Regions from separate parts of the Streptomyces sp. NPDC020299 genome, predicted to be linked through region 3. Evidence: riboswitches for the same ligand, from Rfam matches in the RefSeq annotation. Region 3 holds a riboswitch; each other region holds the start of a gene.
What was found. Region 3 has a riboswitch for thiamine pyrophosphate ahead of thiC (phosphomethylpyrimidine synthase ThiC). Riboswitches for the same ligand answer to the same signal wherever they lie in the genome.
Positions count from the first base shown of each region.

Region 1: linked by a shared signal. The riboswitch ahead of thiO (glycine oxidase ThiO) and the one ahead of thiC (phosphomethylpyrimidine synthase ThiC) in region 3 are both predicted to bind thiamine pyrophosphate.
Region 2: linked by a shared signal. The riboswitch ahead of ACH45E_RS32640 (thiamine ABC transporter substrate-binding protein) and the one ahead of thiC (phosphomethylpyrimidine synthase ThiC) in region 3 are both predicted to bind thiamine pyrophosphate.

Region 1 covers NZ_JBIRWL010000004.1:235,399-241,117, reverse strand. Annotated here, with positions in the region: gene thiS (sulfur carrier protein ThiS) at 1-91, opposite strand, end outside; gene thiO (glycine oxidase ThiO) at 88-1,248, opposite strand; TPP riboswitch at 1,246-1,357, opposite strand; gene ACH45E_RS12445 (hypothetical protein) at 1,402-1,752, shown strand; gene ACH45E_RS12440 (FAD-dependent oxidoreductase) at 1,785-3,014, shown strand; gene ACH45E_RS12435 (Rv2175c family DNA-binding protein) at 3,092-3,457, shown strand; gene thiE (thiamine phosphate synthase) at 3,576-4,241, shown strand; gene metF (methylenetetrahydrofolate reductase [NAD(P)H]) at 4,357-5,280, shown strand; gene ACH45E_RS12420 (hypothetical protein) at 5,337-5,719, shown strand, end outside.
Region 2 covers NZ_JBIRWL010000015.1:85,926-91,644, forward strand. Annotated here, with positions in the region: gene frr (ribosome recycling factor) at 1-290, shown strand, start outside; gene ACH45E_RS32625 (phosphatidate cytidylyltransferase) at 290-1,477, shown strand; gene ACH45E_RS32630 (hypothetical protein) at 1,589-2,275, shown strand; gene rlmN (23S rRNA (adenine(2503)-C(2))-methyltransferase RlmN) at 2,331-3,437, shown strand; TPP riboswitch at 3,461-3,568, shown strand; gene ACH45E_RS32640 (thiamine ABC transporter substrate-binding protein) at 3,637-4,719, shown strand; gene ACH45E_RS32645 (iron ABC transporter permease) at 4,758-5,719, shown strand, end outside.
Region 3 covers NZ_JBIRWL010000003.1:194,360-200,078, reverse strand. Annotated here, with positions in the region: gene ACH45E_RS08780 (cupin domain-containing protein) at 1-160, shown strand, start outside; gene ACH45E_RS08775 (DUF5326 family protein) at 296-508, shown strand; gene ACH45E_RS08770 (IclR family transcriptional regulator C-terminal domain-containing protein) at 850-1,575, shown strand; gene ACH45E_RS08765 (SsgA family sporulation/cell division regulator) at 1,675-2,112, shown strand; gene ACH45E_RS08760 (YibE/F family protein) at 2,206-3,645, opposite strand; TPP riboswitch at 3,718-3,874, shown strand; gene thiC (phosphomethylpyrimidine synthase ThiC) at 3,867-5,669, shown strand.

The sequences.
Region 1 (5,719 bases), on a different contig from region 3:
CGGTGAGGGACTTCACGAGGGTGTCGAGAGCGGTGCCCGGGGCGACCTCCCGGCGCTCTCCGTTGACGGAAATGGTGAGCGGGTTGTTCATACGGGCAGCTCCGTGCGGGCCTCGCTGAAGCGCTTGAGGGTGAACGGCCGGGCTTCCTCGGGCAGTTCGCCGGTGGTCAGGGCGTGCGCCAGGGCGTCCCCGGTGACCGGCGTGAGCAGCACACCGTTGCGGTAGTGCCCGGTGGCCAGCAGCAGCCCGTCCAGACCGGTCGGGCCGAGCAGCGGCGCGTTGTCGGGGGAGCCGGGGCGCAGTCCGGCCCGGGTCTCGGTGAGCGGCAGCTCGGTGATGCCGGGCACCAGCTCGTGCGCGTCGCGCAGCAGCTGGTACACCCCGCCCGCGGTCACCGTCGTGTCCCAGCCCAGTTCCTCGCTGGTGGCCCCGACGACCAGCTCGCCGTTCTCCCGGGGCACCAGATAGACGTGACTGCCGCGCACCACGGCCCGTACGGTCCGGTTGAGGAACGGCGCGTACCGCTCCGGCACGGTCAGCCGCACTACCTGCCCCTTCACCGGCCGCACCGGCGGCAGCAGGTCCTCGGGCAGGCCCGCGAGCCGCCCGCTCAGGCTCCCGCCCGCCAGCACCACCTGGCCCGCGCGCAGCTCACCGCCGTCCGAGGCGGTGACGCCGGCCGCCCGGTCCCGTACGACGTCGAAGCGCTCGGCCCACACCCGGTGGAAGACCACACCGGCCCGCTCGCACGCGGCGAGCAGCGCGGCCGCCAGGCGGCGCGGGTCGATCTGGTGGTCGCCGTCCACCCGCAGACCCCCGCGCACGCCCGGCGCGAGCAGCGGCTCGAGGCGCCGGCACTCCCGCCCCGACAGCCACTCCGACTCCAGGCCGGAGCGGTGCTGAAGGGCGTGCAGTTCGCGCAGGTGGGCGCGGTCGTCGGCGTCCAGCGCGACGGCGAGCGTGCCGCATCTGCGGTAGCCGAGGTCCAGGCCGGTGAGCTCGGTCAGCTCGGCCGCGAAGTCCGGATAGCGGCGGGCCGACGCCAGGTTCAGGCCGAGCAGCGTCTGCTCGCCGTGGTGCAGTTCCGTGACGGCGGCCAGCATCCCGGCCGCCACCTGGGCGGCCCCGCCGCCCGGCGCCGGGTCCACCACGGCCGTGGCCAGGCCGCGCTGCGCGGCCCGCCAGGCGGTGACCAGGCCGATGATTCCGCCCCCGATGACGAGGACGTCGGACGTACGTGACGACATGGGCGTCCAGCCCCTCCCTTCGCCGGCATGACCCGGATCAGGTTCGTACGGTCGGAGGCCGCCAGCCTCCCTCTCAGCCCGGTGCGTCCGGGCTCCCGCGAGTGCTTGTACCGTACCCCCCGTAGCACGTGACGTGTAAGGAGGCCTCCGCCGATGGCCCGCTCGCTCGACGGTCTGATCCTCGCCCCCGTCGCGGACCAGGCGCCGGGGCAGGTGGGTACGCGCACCCGGTTCGCGTACCACGAGAAGGACGGCGAGATCTGGGCCGAGTACGCGGGCGGCGATGTCGTACGCGGGTGTCTGGTGGGCACCCGGGAGGGAGACCGGCTGGACTTCCGGTACGTGCAGCTGAAGCGGGACGGGACGACCTCCTCGGGGCACTGCGCGTCCACCGTCGTCGAGCTGCCCGACGGCCGGGTGCGGCTGAAGGAGACCTGGGAGTGGGAATCGCAGTCCGGAGCGGGTACGAGCGTTGTGGAACAGATCACTGAGCACGCCCCCTGACTGACGAAGAGTCAGTTGACTATGGTGATCGAGTGAGCGAGCAGACGCGGGAACAGGGCACGTCACAGGCGCGGCGCGTGGTCGTCGTCGGCGCGGGCATGGCCGGGGTGCAGACCGCCGTCGCCCTGCGCGAACAAGGCTTCCGGGACACCGTGACACTGATCGGCGCCGAACCCCACCAACCGTACGACCGGCCCCCGTTGTCCAAGGCCGTGCTGCTCGGCAAGGCCGAGGGCTCCGCCTTCGACGTCGACTTCGAGGCGCTCGGCATCGAACTCCTGCTCGGCCGCGAGGCGCTGGGCGTGCGCCCGGACGACCACGAGGTCGACACCGAGGCCGGGCCCGTGCCGTACGACGTCCTGGTCCTGGCCGCCGGCGCCGAACCGGTGCGGCTGCCCGGCACGGAGGGCGTCCCCGGCGTGCACCTGCTCCGCACCCTCGACGACGCCGAACGGCTGCGGCCGGTACTGGCCCGGCAGCACGACATCGTGGTCGTCGGCGCGGGCTGGATCGGCGCCGAGTTCGCCACGGCGGCCCGCGAGGCGGGCTGTGCGGTGACGGTCGTGGAGGCGGCGGACCGCCCCCTCGCCGGCGCGCTCCCGGCCGAGGTGGCCGCGCCGATGGTGCCCTGGTACGCCGACAGCGGCGCCGTGTTGCGCACCCACGCGCGCGTGGAGCGCGTCGAGCCGGGCGCGGTGGTGCTCGACGACGGCTCGCGGGTGGCCGCGGGCGCCGTCGTCGTCGGCATCGGCGCCCGCCCCGCCACGGCGTGGCTGGCCGGCTCCGGCATCGAACTCGGCGCGCACGGCGAGGTGGTGGCCGACGAGCACCTGCGGACCTGCGCCCCGGACGTGTACGCGGTCGGCGACTGCGCCTCCTTCCCCTCCCGGCGGTACGGGGAGCGGCTGCTCGTCCACCACTGGGACAACGCCCTCCAGGGCCCGCGCACGGTCGCCGCCAACATCATCGGCGAGACCCCCGCGGCCTACGACCCCGTGCCGTACTTCTGGTCCGAGCAGTTCGGCCGCTTCGTCCAGTACGCCGGTCACCACGGCGCGGCCGACCGCACCCTCTGGCGCGGCGACCCGGCCGGTCCCGCCTGGACGGTCTGCTGGCTGAAGGAGGACCGGCTGGTGGCCCTGCTCGCCGTGGGACGCCCGAGGGACCTGGCACAGGGGCGACGGCTGATCGAGGCGGGCACACCGATGCGGCCCGAGCTGCTGGCCGACCCGGCGAGGCCGCTGAAGAACGCCACGGCATAGGCCCGGGACCAGGGAAGTCGCCCCAGGTGGACCGGCCTGGCTTCCGAGTGTCAGTGGCAGATGGCAGGCTTGTTCCCGTGACCGAGATTGACGCGAAGACCGATGCTCTCGTCCCCGCCTGGCTGAACCTGCCCGACATCGCCGAAAAGCTCGGCGTCGAGGTGACACGTGTTCGGCACCTGGTCAAGGAGGGCCAGCTCATCGCCGTACGCCGTGGTGAGAACCGGGCTCTGCACGTCCCCGCCGCCTTCATCGACGGGGACAAGGTCGTCAAGGGCCTGTCCGGGACCTTGACGCTCCTCAGGGACGACGGCTTCACCGACGAAGAGATGCTGGAATGGCTCTTCACCCCGGACCCGAGCCTCCCCGGCACCCCCGCGCAGGCCCTGAGCGAGAATCGCGGCACGGAGGTGAAGCGCCGCGCCCAGGCGCTCGCCGTCTGACCCGAGCATCCGAACCGAACACCGTCCGGCGTACGGGCCGCGGCCCCGGGGGTCCCGGCCACGGTGGGTCACGGCCCGTACGCCGCCGACAGCGCACCGACAACGGGGGGACCCACGCATGTCTGACACTGCCGCCGGCACGGCCACCGCCCGCGAACGCCTTGCCGGCGCCCGGCTCTACCTGTGCACGGACGCCCGCAAGCGGCAGGGCGACCTCGCCGAGTTCCTGGACGCGGTACTGGCCGGCGGTGTGGACATCGTGCAGCTGCGGGACAAGGGCATGGAGGCGGCCGAGGAGCTGGAGCACCTCGCGGTCCTCGCCGAGGCCTGCGCCCGGCACGGCAAGCTGCTCGCGGTCAACGACCGCGCGGACGTCGCCCACGCCGCCGCCGCGGACGTGCTCCACCTCGGCCAGGGTGACCTCCCGGTCCCCGCGGCCCGCGCGGTCCTCGGCGCGGACGTCGTCATAGGCCGTTCCACGCACGCCGAGTCCGAGGCCGAGGCCGCCGCCGTCCAGGAGGGCGTCGACTACTTCTGCACCGGCCCGTGCTGGCCCACCCCCACCAAGCCCGGCCGGCACGCACCCGGCCTCGACCTGGTCCGGCACACCGCCGCGCTGGGCACCGACCGCCCCTGGTTCGCCATCGGCGGCATCGACCTGGGCAACCTCGACGAAGTGCTGGACGCGGGAGCCCGCAGGGTCGTCGTCGTCCGGGCGATCACACAGGCCCCGGACCCCGGAGCGGCAGCGGCGGAGTTCGCCAAACGGCTCCGGCAGGCGTGACGCCGTACCCGATCCGGTGTCCACGTCTGTCCAAGGGGTGGACAACAGGCCGACAATTCGGGCAAATTTCCGGCTCTCGGTTGGGGGACCGGCCGCCCCTGGCTAACCTGCCGGTATGGCCCTCGGAACCGCATCAACCAGGACCGATCGCGCGCGTACGGTGCGTGACATCCTCGGCACCGGCAAAACGACGTACTCCTTCGAGTTCTACGCGCCCAAGACCCCCCAGGGTGAGCGGAACCTCTGGAACGCGCTGCGCCGGGTCGAGGCGGTGGCGCCCGACTTCGTCTCCGTGACGTACGGCGCCGGCGGTTCCACGCGCGCCACCACGGTCAAGGAGACCCAGCAGATCGTCGTCGACACCACGCTGACGCCGGTCGCCCACCTCACCGCGGTCAACCACTCCATCGCCGAACTGCGCAACATCATCGGCCAGTACGCGGACGCCGGGATCCGCAACATGCTGGCCGTGCGCGGCGACCCGCCCGGCGACCCGATGGGCGACTGGGTGCCGCACCCCCAGGGTCTGACCTACGCGGCCGAACTGGTCCGGCTCATCAAGGAGTCCGGCGACTTCTGCGTGGGCGTCGCCGCGTTCCCGGAGATGCACCCGCGCTCCAGCGAATGGGACACCGACGTCGAGCACTTCGTGGACAAGTGCCGGGCCGGCGCCGACTACGCCATCACGCAGATGTTCTTCCAGCCGGAGTCCTATCTGCGCCTGCGCGACCGGGTGGCCGCCGCGGGCTGCGAGACCCCGGTCATCCCCGAGGTGCTGCCGGTGACCAGCGTGAAGATGCTGCAACGGTTGCCGAAGCTCAGCAACGCCGCGTTCCCGTCCGCCCTGAAAGAGCGGATCCTCACAGCGAAAGACGATCCGGCGGCGGTACGCTCCATTGGTATCGAATTCGCCACGGAGTTCTGCGCACGGTTGCTGTCCGAGGGAGTGCCCGGACTGCACTTCATCACGCTCAACAACTCCACGGCGACGCTGGAAATCTACGAGAACCTGGGCCTGCACCATCCCCCGCAGGCCTAGACCGGCCGCACCGCGATACGACACACTGCGTAGCGGTCACTGGGAGAGGGGCGTACATGGGCTGGACGGTCCTCTACATCGCGTTCGGCATCGTCGCGCTGTGGTTGCTGGGTGAGGTGCTGCTGCAGTACAAGGCGCGGCTGCGCTGGCGGCTCCTCGCCTTCGTCGGCTTCGTCGGTGTCGTGTTCGGTGTGCTGATCCCGTCCGTGCCGGTCATCGGCCTGGGCGCGGCCGCCTTCGCGGTCGGGCAGACCTACGTCACGCTGTCGTTCCGCCGCGGCTTCGCCGCCGGCTGGGCGGTCAGCCGCCCGGACCCCGGCGCCACCGGCAAGAGCAAGCGCCGCCGCGGCGAATCCGAACACCAGGACCCGGTTCTCGACGCCTCCGCCGTCCAGGGGGCCCAGGCGGCCGGCTACGGCGACGCCGACGACGACTACGA
Region 2 (5,719 bases), on a different contig from region 3:
ACCCGAGCAACGACGGCAACATCATCCGCGTGGTGTTCCCCGAGCTCACCGAGGAGCGCCGCCGCGACTACATCAAGGTCGCCAAGGGCAAGGCGGAGGATGCCCGGGTGTCGATCCGCTCGGTGCGCCGCAAGGCCAAGGACGCCATCGACAAGCTGATCAAGGACGGCGAGGTCGGCGAGGACGAGGGCCGCCGTGCGGAGAAGGAACTCGACGACACCACCGCGAAGTACGTGGCCCAGGTGGACGAGCTCCTCAAGCACAAGGAAGCGGAACTGCTCGAGGTCTGATGAACGACTCTTCCTGGGGCGCTCCGCCACAAGCCGGGTCGCAGGCCGGGTACTGGGGGCCCACCGACCAGGGCCCGGTCCGGGGGGCTGCCCCGGCGGGCCCCGCGTACGATGCACATGACGTGCAGCAGACCCGCCCCATGCCGGCCGTGGCCGACGTACCCGCTCATGGCCCTCACGGCCTTCATGGCGGAGACCAGGACGACGACCGGGGGGCTGCTCGGCTGAGCGGCCCCTTGTTCCGCGACGCGCCACCGCAGGCCCAGCCCTACGGTCCGTATGACATGCCGCGAACGTCGCCCGACCCGGCGGCGCCGCAGAATCCGGAGCCCATGTCCGACGCCCCGCAGCCGGCCCCCGCGCCGCAGAAGAAGAGTGCGGGCCGGGACCTGAGCTCGGCCATAGGGGTGGGCGTCGGGCTCGGCGTGGTGATCGTCGCGTCCCTGTTCATCGTCAAGGCCGTGTTCGTCGGCGTCGTGGCGGTCGCCGTCGTCGTGGGCCTGTGGGAGCTGACCAGCCGGCTGCAGGAGCGCAAGGGCATCAAGGCGCCCCTGGTCCCGCTGGCGGTCGGCGGTGCGGCGATGGTCGTCGCCGGGTACGTCCGGGGTGCCGAGGGCGCCTGGGTGGCGATGGCGCTGACCGCGCTGGCGGCACTGGTCTGGCGGATGACCGAACCACCGGAGGGCTACCTCAAGGACGTCACGGCGGGCGTCTTCGCGGCCTTCTACGTCCCGTTCCTGGCCACGTTCGTCGCGATGATGCTCACGGCCGACGACGGCCCGTGGCGCGTGCTGACCTTCCTCCTCCTGACGGTGGTCAGCGACACCGGCGCGTACGCCGTCGGCTGGCGCTTCGGCAAGCACAAGCTCGCTCCGCGCATCAGCCCCGGCAAGACCCGCGAGGGCCTGCTCGGAGCGGTGCTGTTCGCCATGGTCGCGGGCGCGCTGTGCATGCAGTTCCTGATCGACGACGGCGCCTGGTGGCAGGGCCTCCTGCTGGGCCTCGCGGTCGCGGCCAGCGCCACCCTCGGCGACCTCGGCGAGTCCATGATCAAGCGCGACCTGGGCATCAAGGACATGGGCACGCTGCTCCCCGGCCACGGCGGCATCATGGACCGCTTGGACTCGCTGCTGCCGACGGCCCCAGTCGTATGGCTTCTGCTGGTGATCTTCGTAGGGTCCGGCTGACCGCCGCTTCCGTACCGTCCGTACCGGCGATTGCGTCCGAGAATCCCGGAACCACCCCTTCCGAACATATGATCACTTCAGCGTGATTTGTGTCCGGGAGGGGTGGCTCGTATGTGGGGACGTAGGCGTGCCAGGCGAGAGCAGGAGGCGGCCGAGGCGGTCGAGGCGCTCGCCGGGAGCCTGAGGTCCACGATCGACTCCGCCGACGAGACGCACCAGGCACTGCTGGAGATGCGGGAGCAGCTGGCGCAGGAGCTCGCGGAGATCGCCGCACTGCTCGGGCACCGCGACGGGACGCCCGTCGACGCCATCCGGCAGCAGACCGCCGTGGCCACGCGGATCCTCGGGGACATAGACCGGATGTCCGAGGAGTACGCCGACACACGGGCGCTGCTCGTCGGCAAGGACGAGAACGACCTCGACGAGATCATGCCGGCCCTCGAGGAACTCGTGGCGCACGCCCAGGGCATGGCGGAGATCGGGGAGTCGTTCGCCGGCCTCATCGAGTCGATGCTGGAACTGCGGGAGAAGACCCAACGCCTCCGCCAGGACCTGCTCCCCCTGCGCGAGCGAGTCCACGCCGCCTTCCGCGCGGCCCAGAAGGAACTGGACGCGACCCAGGGCACCCCAGGCTGGTTCGGCCGACAGGCAGCCCTGGCCGCCCTCGGTGACCGGCTCACCGCCCTGGACGAGGGCCGGGTCATCCCCACCCAGGACCGCAAGGTCAGCGACCAGTACCGAGACCTCGAACGCGACATAGCCGAACTCCGCGACACCCTGGGGCCAGGCCGTCCCTGACCGCCCCGCCACCCGTCCCGGGCCACCCCTGTCGATCTGCGACACTGGTATGGCCATGCCTAAGCCCGGAGAACTCACTTTCGTCGCCCCCCGCGGAGCCCAGAAGCCGCCGCGGCATCTCGCTGATCTCACGCCTGCCGAGCGCAAGGAGGCGGTGGCCGAGGTCGGGGAGAAGCCGTTTCGTGCCAAGCAGCTCTCGCAGCACTACTTCGCGCGGTACGCGCACGACCCGGAGCAGTGGACCGACATCCCCGCCGGTTCGCGCGCCAAGCTGCGGGAGGCGCTGCTGCCGGAGCTGATGACGGTGGTGCGGCATCTGTCGACCGACCAGGGGACCACCCGCAAGACGCTGTGGCGGCTGTTCGACGGGACGCTCGTCGAGTCGGTGCTGATGCGGTACCCGGACCGGGTCACCATGTGCATCAGCTCGCAGGCGGGCTGCGGGATGAACTGCCCGTTCTGCGCGACCGGACAGGCGGGGCTCGACCGGAATCTGTCCACCGCCGAGATCGTCCATCAGATCGTGGACGGGATGCGGGCGCTCAGGGACGGAGAGGTGCCCGGCGGACCGGCGCGGCTGTCCAACATCGTCTTCATGGGGATGGGCGAGCCGCTCGCCAACTACAAGCGCGTGGTGGGTGCCATCCGGGCGCTCACCGATCCCGAGCCGGACGGGCTCGGGCTGTCGCAGCGCGGCATCACCGTCTCCACCGTCGGGCTCGTCCCGGCGATCCACCGGTTCGCCGACGAGGGTTTCAAGTGCCGCCTCGCGATCTCGCTGCACGCGCCCGACGACGAGCTGCGCGACACCCTCGTACCCGTGAACACGCGCTGGAAGGTGCGCGAGGTGCTCGACGCCGGGTTCGACTACGTCGAGAAGTCCGGGCGCCGGCTGTCCATCGAGTACGCGCTGATCCGCGACATCAACGACCAGGCCTGGCGCGGTGACCGGCTCGGGCGGCTGCTCAAGGGCAAGCCCGTGCACGTCAATCTGATTCCGCTGAACCCGACGCCGGGGTCCAAGTGGACCGCCTCGCGGCCGGAGGACGAGAAGGCGTTCGTGGAGGCCATCGCCGCCCATGGTGTGCCCGTCACCATCCGGGACACCCGTGGGCAGGAGATCGACGGAGCCTGTGGTCAGCTCGCCGCCACCGAGCGGTAATCTGGCCGCATCAACACATCTTCATATTCCGACAGGGGAGCGCCACAGCGCTGAGAGTGCGGCGATCGGGCCGCAGACCCTCTGAACCTCGCCCAGGTCATTCTGGGTAGGAAGTTCGGTCATCACTCAAGCTGTTGTGCCCCGCCCGGGTGTGTCCCGGGCGGGGCCGCGTTCTTCCTGGAACCCCAGGAGGAATCCAGTGCACAACAAGACGTTCGTGGCCGCTGCCGCCGGGCTCGGTCTGCTCGCGCTGCCCGCTCTGGCAGGGTGCGGGTCGTCCGGCGCCAAGGGATCGGCGGACTCCAAGACCGTCACCCTCGTCAGCCACGACTCGTGGGCCGTGTCGAAGAGCGTGCAGAAGGACTTCGAGAAGCAGTCCGGGTACAAGCTCAGGGTCCTGAAGGACGGCGACGCCGGCCAGGCCGTCAACAAGGCCATCCTGACCAAGGACAACCCGCAGGGCGACGTCTTCTTCGGTGTCGACAACACCCTGCTGTCCCGGGCCCTGGACAACGGCCTGTTCCAGCCGTACGAGGCGAAGGGCCTGGGCACCGTCGGCGCCGCCTACCAGCTCGACAAGGGCAGGCACCGGGTCACGCCCATCGACTACGGCGACATCTGCGTCAACTACGACAAGGCCTACTTCAGCAAGCACAAGCTGACCCCGCCGCAGTCCTTCGCCGACCTCGCCAAGCCCGAGTACAAGAACCTCCTCGTCACCGAGAACGCCGCCACCTCCTCGCCCGGTCTCGGCTTCCTGCTCGGCAGCGCCGCGAAGTACGGGGACGGCGGTTGGCAGGACTACTGGAAGAAGCTGAAGGCCAATGGCGTCAAGGTCGTCGACGGCTGGGAGCAGGCCTACGACCAGGAGTTCTCCGGATCGTCCGGGGGCAGGAAGGCCGGCGGCGACCGGCCGCTCGTCGTGTCGTACGCCTCCTCCCCGCCCGCCGAGGTGATCTACGCCAAGAAGCGGCCCAGCACCGCTCCGACCGGTGTGGCGACCGGCACCTGCTTCCGGCAGATCGAGTTCGCGGGGCTGCTGAGCAACGCGGGCAACGCCAAGGGCGGCAAGGCGTTCATCGACTTCCTGGTCTCGAAGGAGTTCCAGGAGGACATGCCACTCAACATGTTCGTCTACCCGGTGGTCCAGGGCGCGAAGGTGCCCGCGGAGTTCACCGAGTACGGTCCGGCCGCCAAGGACCCGGAGACCATGGCCCCCGGCAAGATCGCCGCCAACCGCGACCAGTGGGTCAAGTCATGGACGTCGCTCGTACTGAAGTAGCCGCGCTCAGGCGGGGAACCGCGGCGCGGCTCGGCCTCATGGCCCTGCCCGTCGCGTTCTTCGCGGTGTTCTTCGCCTGGCCCGTGGCCGCGATCGTGGCCCGCGGGCTGAAGGTGGACGGCGTCTGGCAGTTCGGGCGAATGGCGGACGTCGTCACCCAGCCGGACATCCGGCACGTGCTGTGGTTCACCACCTGGCAGGCCCTGGCCTCCACCGCGCTCACCCTGCTGATCGCGCTGCCCGCCGCCTACGCCTTCGCCCGCCTGGACTTTCCCGGCAAGCAGGTGCTGCGGGCCGTCGTCACGGTTCCGTTCGTGCTGCCGACCGTCGTGGTCGGCACCGCCTTCCTCGCGCTGGTCGGGCGCGGCGGGCTGCTCGACGAGCTGTGGGGCGTACGGCTGGACACCACGGTGTGGGCGATCCTGCTCGCCCATGTCTTCTTCAACTACGCGGTCGTCGTACGGACGGTCGGCGGGCTGTGGGCGCAGCTCGACCCGCGTCAGGAGGAGGCCGCGCGGATGCTCGGCGTCTCGCCGCTGACCGCCTGGCGCAGGGTCACGCTCCCCGCGCTCGCGCCCGCCGTGGCCGCCGCCGCGCTGATGGTCTTCCTGTTCACCTTCACCTCCTTCGGCGTCGTGCAGATCCTCGGCGGGCCCACGTTCTCCACGCTCGAAGTGGAGATCTACCGGCAGACCTCCGAGATCTTCGACCTCTCCACGGCCGCGGTCCTGACGATCGTGCAGTTCGCCGCGGTCGGCGCGATCCTCGCCGTGCACGCCTGGACGGTACGGCGCCGGGAGGCCGCGCTGCGGCTGGTGGACGCCTCCGTGACCGCCCGCCGGCCGCGCGGCGCGGGGCAGTGGGCGCTGCTGGCCGGCGTCCTCGCCACTGTCGCCGTACTGCTGGTGCTGCCCCTCGCCGTGCTGGTGCGGCGCTCGCTGGACGCGCCCGGCTTCGGTTACTACCGGGCGCTGACCAGCGAGGACGGCGGCATGTTCCT
Region 3 (5,719 bases):
CTTCGTCGTCAGCGGCCGGGCCTCCATCACGGTCGGCCTGGAGACCATCCAGGTGGCACGCGGCAGCGTGGTGTACGTGCCGGCCGGGGTCGCTCACAAGTTCCACCACATCAGCGAGGACCTCAGGGTCCTGGTGGTGTTCTCTCCGCCCGAAGCGTGAAGCCGACCCCGGTGATTCCCTAGGGGAACGGTCAGGGGAGGACAAGGGGTGCGAGGCCCCCGCCGAGCCCCCTCGCGGACCTAGCATCGAGGCAGGACATCTGGAGCACGACTTCGAGAGCAAGGGACAAGGGCAATGCGAGAGATCTTCGCGGGTCTGCCGTGGTGGGTGAAGTGGGTCGCGGTGCCGGTCATCGCCCTGGTCGTGTTCGGCGGTCTGATAGCCACCGTCGTCGGGTTCGTGATCGGCCTGCTCTTCAAGGCGCTGGTCTTCGTGGCCCTGGTCGGCGGACTCATCTACATCGTGCGGAAGTTCATGGCGGGCTCCTCGTCGCGCAGCGACTGGTGAGCCGTAGAGGGAGCCGGTGACGGTAACAGGGAGCGCCGGTTCCCTCGGGCGAGGGAAGTTTTCCGGGCGAGCGGTCCGCGAGCGGTGGCGGGCGATTAGAGTCCGGAATTCGCCACGGGGCCCAGCCCCGGGGACGGCATACACCCCCACCCCGTGTTCCTGCTGCACGGGCTGCCCCCTCGCGCTTCGGGAGTGACCTCTTGGCCACGGTCGACACCGCACCCGCGGAACCGCCCGCACCCCCCACCCAGCCCCAGCCACGCACCGCCACACCTGCGGCCGGGCGGCCGCACACCGTGGCGATTCCCGAACAGCGGCAGTCCGCGACCCTCATCGGATCGGTGCAACGCGCGATGCGCCTGCTGGAGACCGTCGCCGGTCACGAGTACGGAGCCCCCGCCAAGCAACTGGCCCGCGAGACCGGGCTCGCCCTCCCCACGGCGTACCACCTGCTGCGCACCCTGGTGCACGAGGGTTATCTGCGCCGGGAGAAGGGACTGTTCTTCCTCGGTGAGGCGGCCGAACGGCTGAGCAGCAGCGGAGCGAAGCAGAAACGTCGCAGCACGGTCGCCGACGCGCTGGCGCACTGCCGGGACTCCCTCGGTGTGCCGGTGTACTACGCCATGTACCGCGAGGGCGAGATCGAGGTCATGTGTGTCTCCGACACCCCGGGCAACCCTGCGGTCGAGGAGTGGGCCGACTTCCGCGAGACCGGGCACGCGCACGCCATCGGTCAGTGTCTGCTGTCCCAACTGGACGAGGAGGCCCGCCGGGACCACCTCGACCGTTATCCCGCGCAGTCCCTCACGCCGTACACGGTGCGCGACGACCACGCCCTGCTGCGGCGCCTCGAGCGGATCCGGCGGATGGAACCGGTGACAGAGCGGCAGGAGTACGCGCTGGGCACGGTCTGTGCCGCGATCCCGATCACCGTCGGCACCACGGCTGCCACGATGGCCATCTCCCTGCCGTCCCATCAGTCCGACCGGCTGCTGCCCGCGGTCCAGCGGCTCCAGACGGAAATCGGCCGGAACCTGGGCTCGATCGCGGTCTCTATCAGTATCTGAAAACTCACTCCTTGTGATCTCCTGTGTACTTTCAGCAAGATTTCATCAGTGTCAAAGGGGTCATTACCGGCCAGTCGGTGTCCTATGACGGGATGGGCGATGCGCGAGTCCGTACAGGCAGAAGTCATGATGAGCTTTCTCGTGTCGGAGGAGCTCTCCTTCCGCATCCCCGTGGAACTGCGGTACGAGACATGTGATCCCTATGCCGTGCGGCTGACCTTCCACCTGCCTGGTGATGCCCCGGTGACCTGGGCCTTCGGGCGCGAGCTGCTGGTTGACGGGGTGGGCCGGCCGTGCGGCGACGGCGATGTGCGCATCTCGCCCGCAGGCCCCGAGGCGCTGGGTGAGGTGCTGATCAGGCTTCAGGTGGGGGCGGACCAGGCCCTGTTCCGCTCCTCGACGCCCCCGCTGGTGGCCTTCCTCGACCGTACGGACAAGCTGGTGCCGCTGGGGCAGGAGGGGGCGCTGGCCGACTTCGACACCCACCTCGACGAGGCTCTGGACCGCATCCTGGCCGAGGAGCAGAGCGCCGGCTGAAGCGTCACGGCAGGGCCCGGGGAGCTCCGCCTCGGCACCGGGGAGCTTGCAGTAACGCTTCTCCGCCTGCTTCCGTCAACTCCTGCCGCAGCCTCACCGCTTCCGGCGCCGACCCCGTCCACCGCGTGCCGGAGCCGGCGAACTCACGCCGGCCGCGGCCGGCGCCGCTCCCGGACGGTCGGCCGCCACCACCAGAGCCGCTAGGACGGTGGTGACCGGTACGGAGGCCACCAGACCGATCGAACCCACCAGCGTGCGAACGATCTCCTCCGCCACCAGCTCGCTGTTGGCGACCGTGCCCACGCTGCTCTGCGCGATGGAGAACAGCAGGAGCAGCGGCAGCGCGGCACCCGCGTAGGCCAGCACGAGCGTGTTGACGACGGATGCGATGTGGTCACGGCCGATACGGATGGCCGCGCGGTACAGCCCCCGCCAGCCCATCGACGGATTGGCTTCGTGCAGTTCCCACACGGCCGAGGTCTGTGTCACCGTCACATCGTCCAGGACACCGAGCGAGCCGATGATGACACCGGCGAGCAGCAGACCGCTCATGTCGATCGACGGATACAGGCCGTGGATCAGACCGGTGCTGTCGTCCGTGTTGCCGGTGAGGGCGGCCCAGCCGATGAACAGCTTGCCGAGGACACCGATCAGGGACAGCGAGATCAGCGTGCCGAGGACGGCCACCGATGTACGGGCCGACAGGCCGTGGCACATGTAGAGCGCGATCAGCATGATGGCACTGGCGCCGACCACCGCCACGATCAGCGGGTTCGACCCCTGCAGGATCGCGGGCAGGATGAAGAAGTTGAGGATCAGGAAACTGATGGCCAGCGCGACCAGCGCCATGACGCCACGCATCCGCCCGACGACCACGACGGCGAGTGCGAAGATCCCGGCCAGCAGTGCCGTCGGGAAGCGCCGGTTGACGTCGGTCACCGAGTACTGCAGGTCCTTCGGCGCCGAGGGCTCGTAGGCGGCCACGACCTTCTCGCCCTGGTGCAGCTGTCGTGGCTGGTCCGGCTGCACGATCTCCGTGAACGTACGGCCCTTGTCCTTGCCGGTGTCGACCCGGATCGTCGCCTTCTTGCAGGTGCCACTCGCCTCCTGCTGCGCGGAGCTGACCCCGGCGGTGGAGGTGTCGCCGGTCGAGGTGCCCCCGGAGGCGTACACCGACTTGCAGCTGACCTCCACGACCTTGGTGACTGTGGCCTGCTGCGTCTGCCGGTCGAAGCCGACGCCCGTTCGCTTGTGCGGAGGGGCGCCGCCGGGCCACAGAACCACGAGCCCGACCACTACCGCCGCGGTGAACGGGATCAGAATGGCCGCGATGACCTTGCGCAGATGCTTGGAGACCGGGGCCGCGGGGCCGTGGCTGTGACTGTGGGAGTGCCCGTGTCCCCCGCCCTGTCCGTGTTCTCCGCCGTCCCCGCGCCCCTCACCGGCGGCGTGGCCGGATTCTGAGCCGTCGCCAGGGCCGTGCCCGTGTGGCGGCTCGGGGGGCGGGTACGGAGGCTGTTGCGTCGTGGTCACCGCCCGATCATTGCAAGAACGGGCAGAGGCGGACTGTTCACCGCGCCACAAATGACGCTAGCGTGGAGGCACCTTTGCACACGCGGGAGCTCGGAGCACCGGGCTGAGAGGGCGCTGACCTCCGTCTTCGCGATGTTTCACGTGGAACACCGACAGACGGAAACCGCTGCGTCGACCGCCGAACCTGTTACCGGGTAATGCCGGCGTAGGGAGTAGGTCTCATGACCAACAAGGACGCACGCACGCCTGCCTCCACGCAGCTCTCCAGCGACGGGGAGGCCGGGAAGTCCATCGGCTGGCACAAGGGGTATGTCGAGGGTTCGCGCCCCGACCTGCGCGTGCCGGTCCGTCAGGTGCACCTCACCACCGGCCGGTCGGTCACGCTGTACGACACCTCCGGCCCGTACACCGATCCACTTGTCGAGACCGACGTCCGCAGGGGCCTGTCGCCGCTGCGGGACAACTGGATCATCGCCCGCGGAGACACCGAGGAGTACGCGGGCCGTCCCGTCCGCCCTGAGGACGACGGGATCAAGCACACCTCGCCCCGGGGCGGCCTGCGCAACCTCGACGCGGTCTTCCCCGGACGGCCCCGCCAGCCGCGCAGGGGCCGGGACGGCCAGGCGGTCACCCAGCTCGCCTACGCACGCCGTGGCGAAATCACACCCGAGATGGAGTTCGTGGCGCTGAGGGAGAACGTTTCTCCCGAGGTCGTCCGTGAGGAGATCGCGGCGGGCCGGGCAGTGCTGCCCGCCAACGTCAACCACCCGGAGATCGAGCCGATGATCATCGGCAAGCGGTTCCTGGTGAAGGTCAACGCCAACATCGGCAACTCGGCGGTGACCTCCTCCATCGAGGAGGAGGTCGAGAAGATGACCTGGGCGACCCGCTGGGGCGCCGACACGGTCATGGACCTGTCCACCGGCCGCAACATCCACACCACCCGCGAGTGGGTGCTGCGCAACTCCCCCGTCCCCATCGGAACGGTGCCGCTCTACCAGGCACTGGAGAAGGTCGACGGCAAGGCCGAGGAACTGACCTGGGAGATCTACAAGGACACGGTCGTCGAACAGGCCGAGCAGGGCGTGGACTACATGACCGTCCACGCCGGCGTGCGTCTGGCGTACGTGCCGCTGACCGCGAACCGCAAGACCGGCATCGTCTCGCGCGGCGGCTCGATCATGGCGGCCTGGTGCCTGGCGCACCACAAGGAGTCGTTCCTGTACGAGAACTTCGAGGAGCTCTGCGAGATCCTCGCCGCCTACGACGTCACGTACTCGCTGGGCGACGGTCTCAGGCCGGGCTCGATCGCGGACGCCAACGACGAGGCGCAGTTCGCGGAACTCCGAACGCTTGGGGAACTCAACGGGATCGCCAAGCGTTTCAACGTACAGACCATGATCGAGGGTCCGGGACACGTCCCGATGCACAAGATCAAGGAGAACATCGACCTTCAGCAGGAGATCTGCGATGAAGCTCCGTTCTATACGCTCGGCCCGCTGACCACGGACGTCGCACCGGCGTACGACCACATCACCTCCGGCATCGGTGCCGCGATGATCGCCTGGTGGGGCACGGCGATGCTCTGCTATGTCACGCCCAAGGAGCACTTGGGCCTGCCCAACCGTGACGACGTCAAGACCGGCGTCATCACCTACAAGATCGCCGCCCACGCAGCCGACCTCGCCAAGGGCCACCCAGGTGCCCAGGAATGGGACGACGCACTGTCCGACGCCCGCTTCGAGTTCCGGTGGGAGGACCAGTTCAACCTCGCCCTCGACCCGGACACGGCACGGGAGTTCCACGACGAGACGCTCCCGGCCGAGCCCGCCAAGACGGCCCACTTCTGCTCCATGTGCGGGCCGAAATTCTGCAGCATGAAGATCAGTCAAAGCATCACAGAGCGGTTCGGTGGTGCGGCGGCTGAGGGGGCGTCGGCTGAGGAGGTAGCCGAGGGGATGCTCCAGAAGTCGAAGGAGTTCGCTGAGGCGGGGAACCGGGTGTACCTGCCGATAGCGGATTGACCGACGCCAGTAGAGGCGCCGTCCCCAGAAAAGCTGAAAGCCGGGGGCGG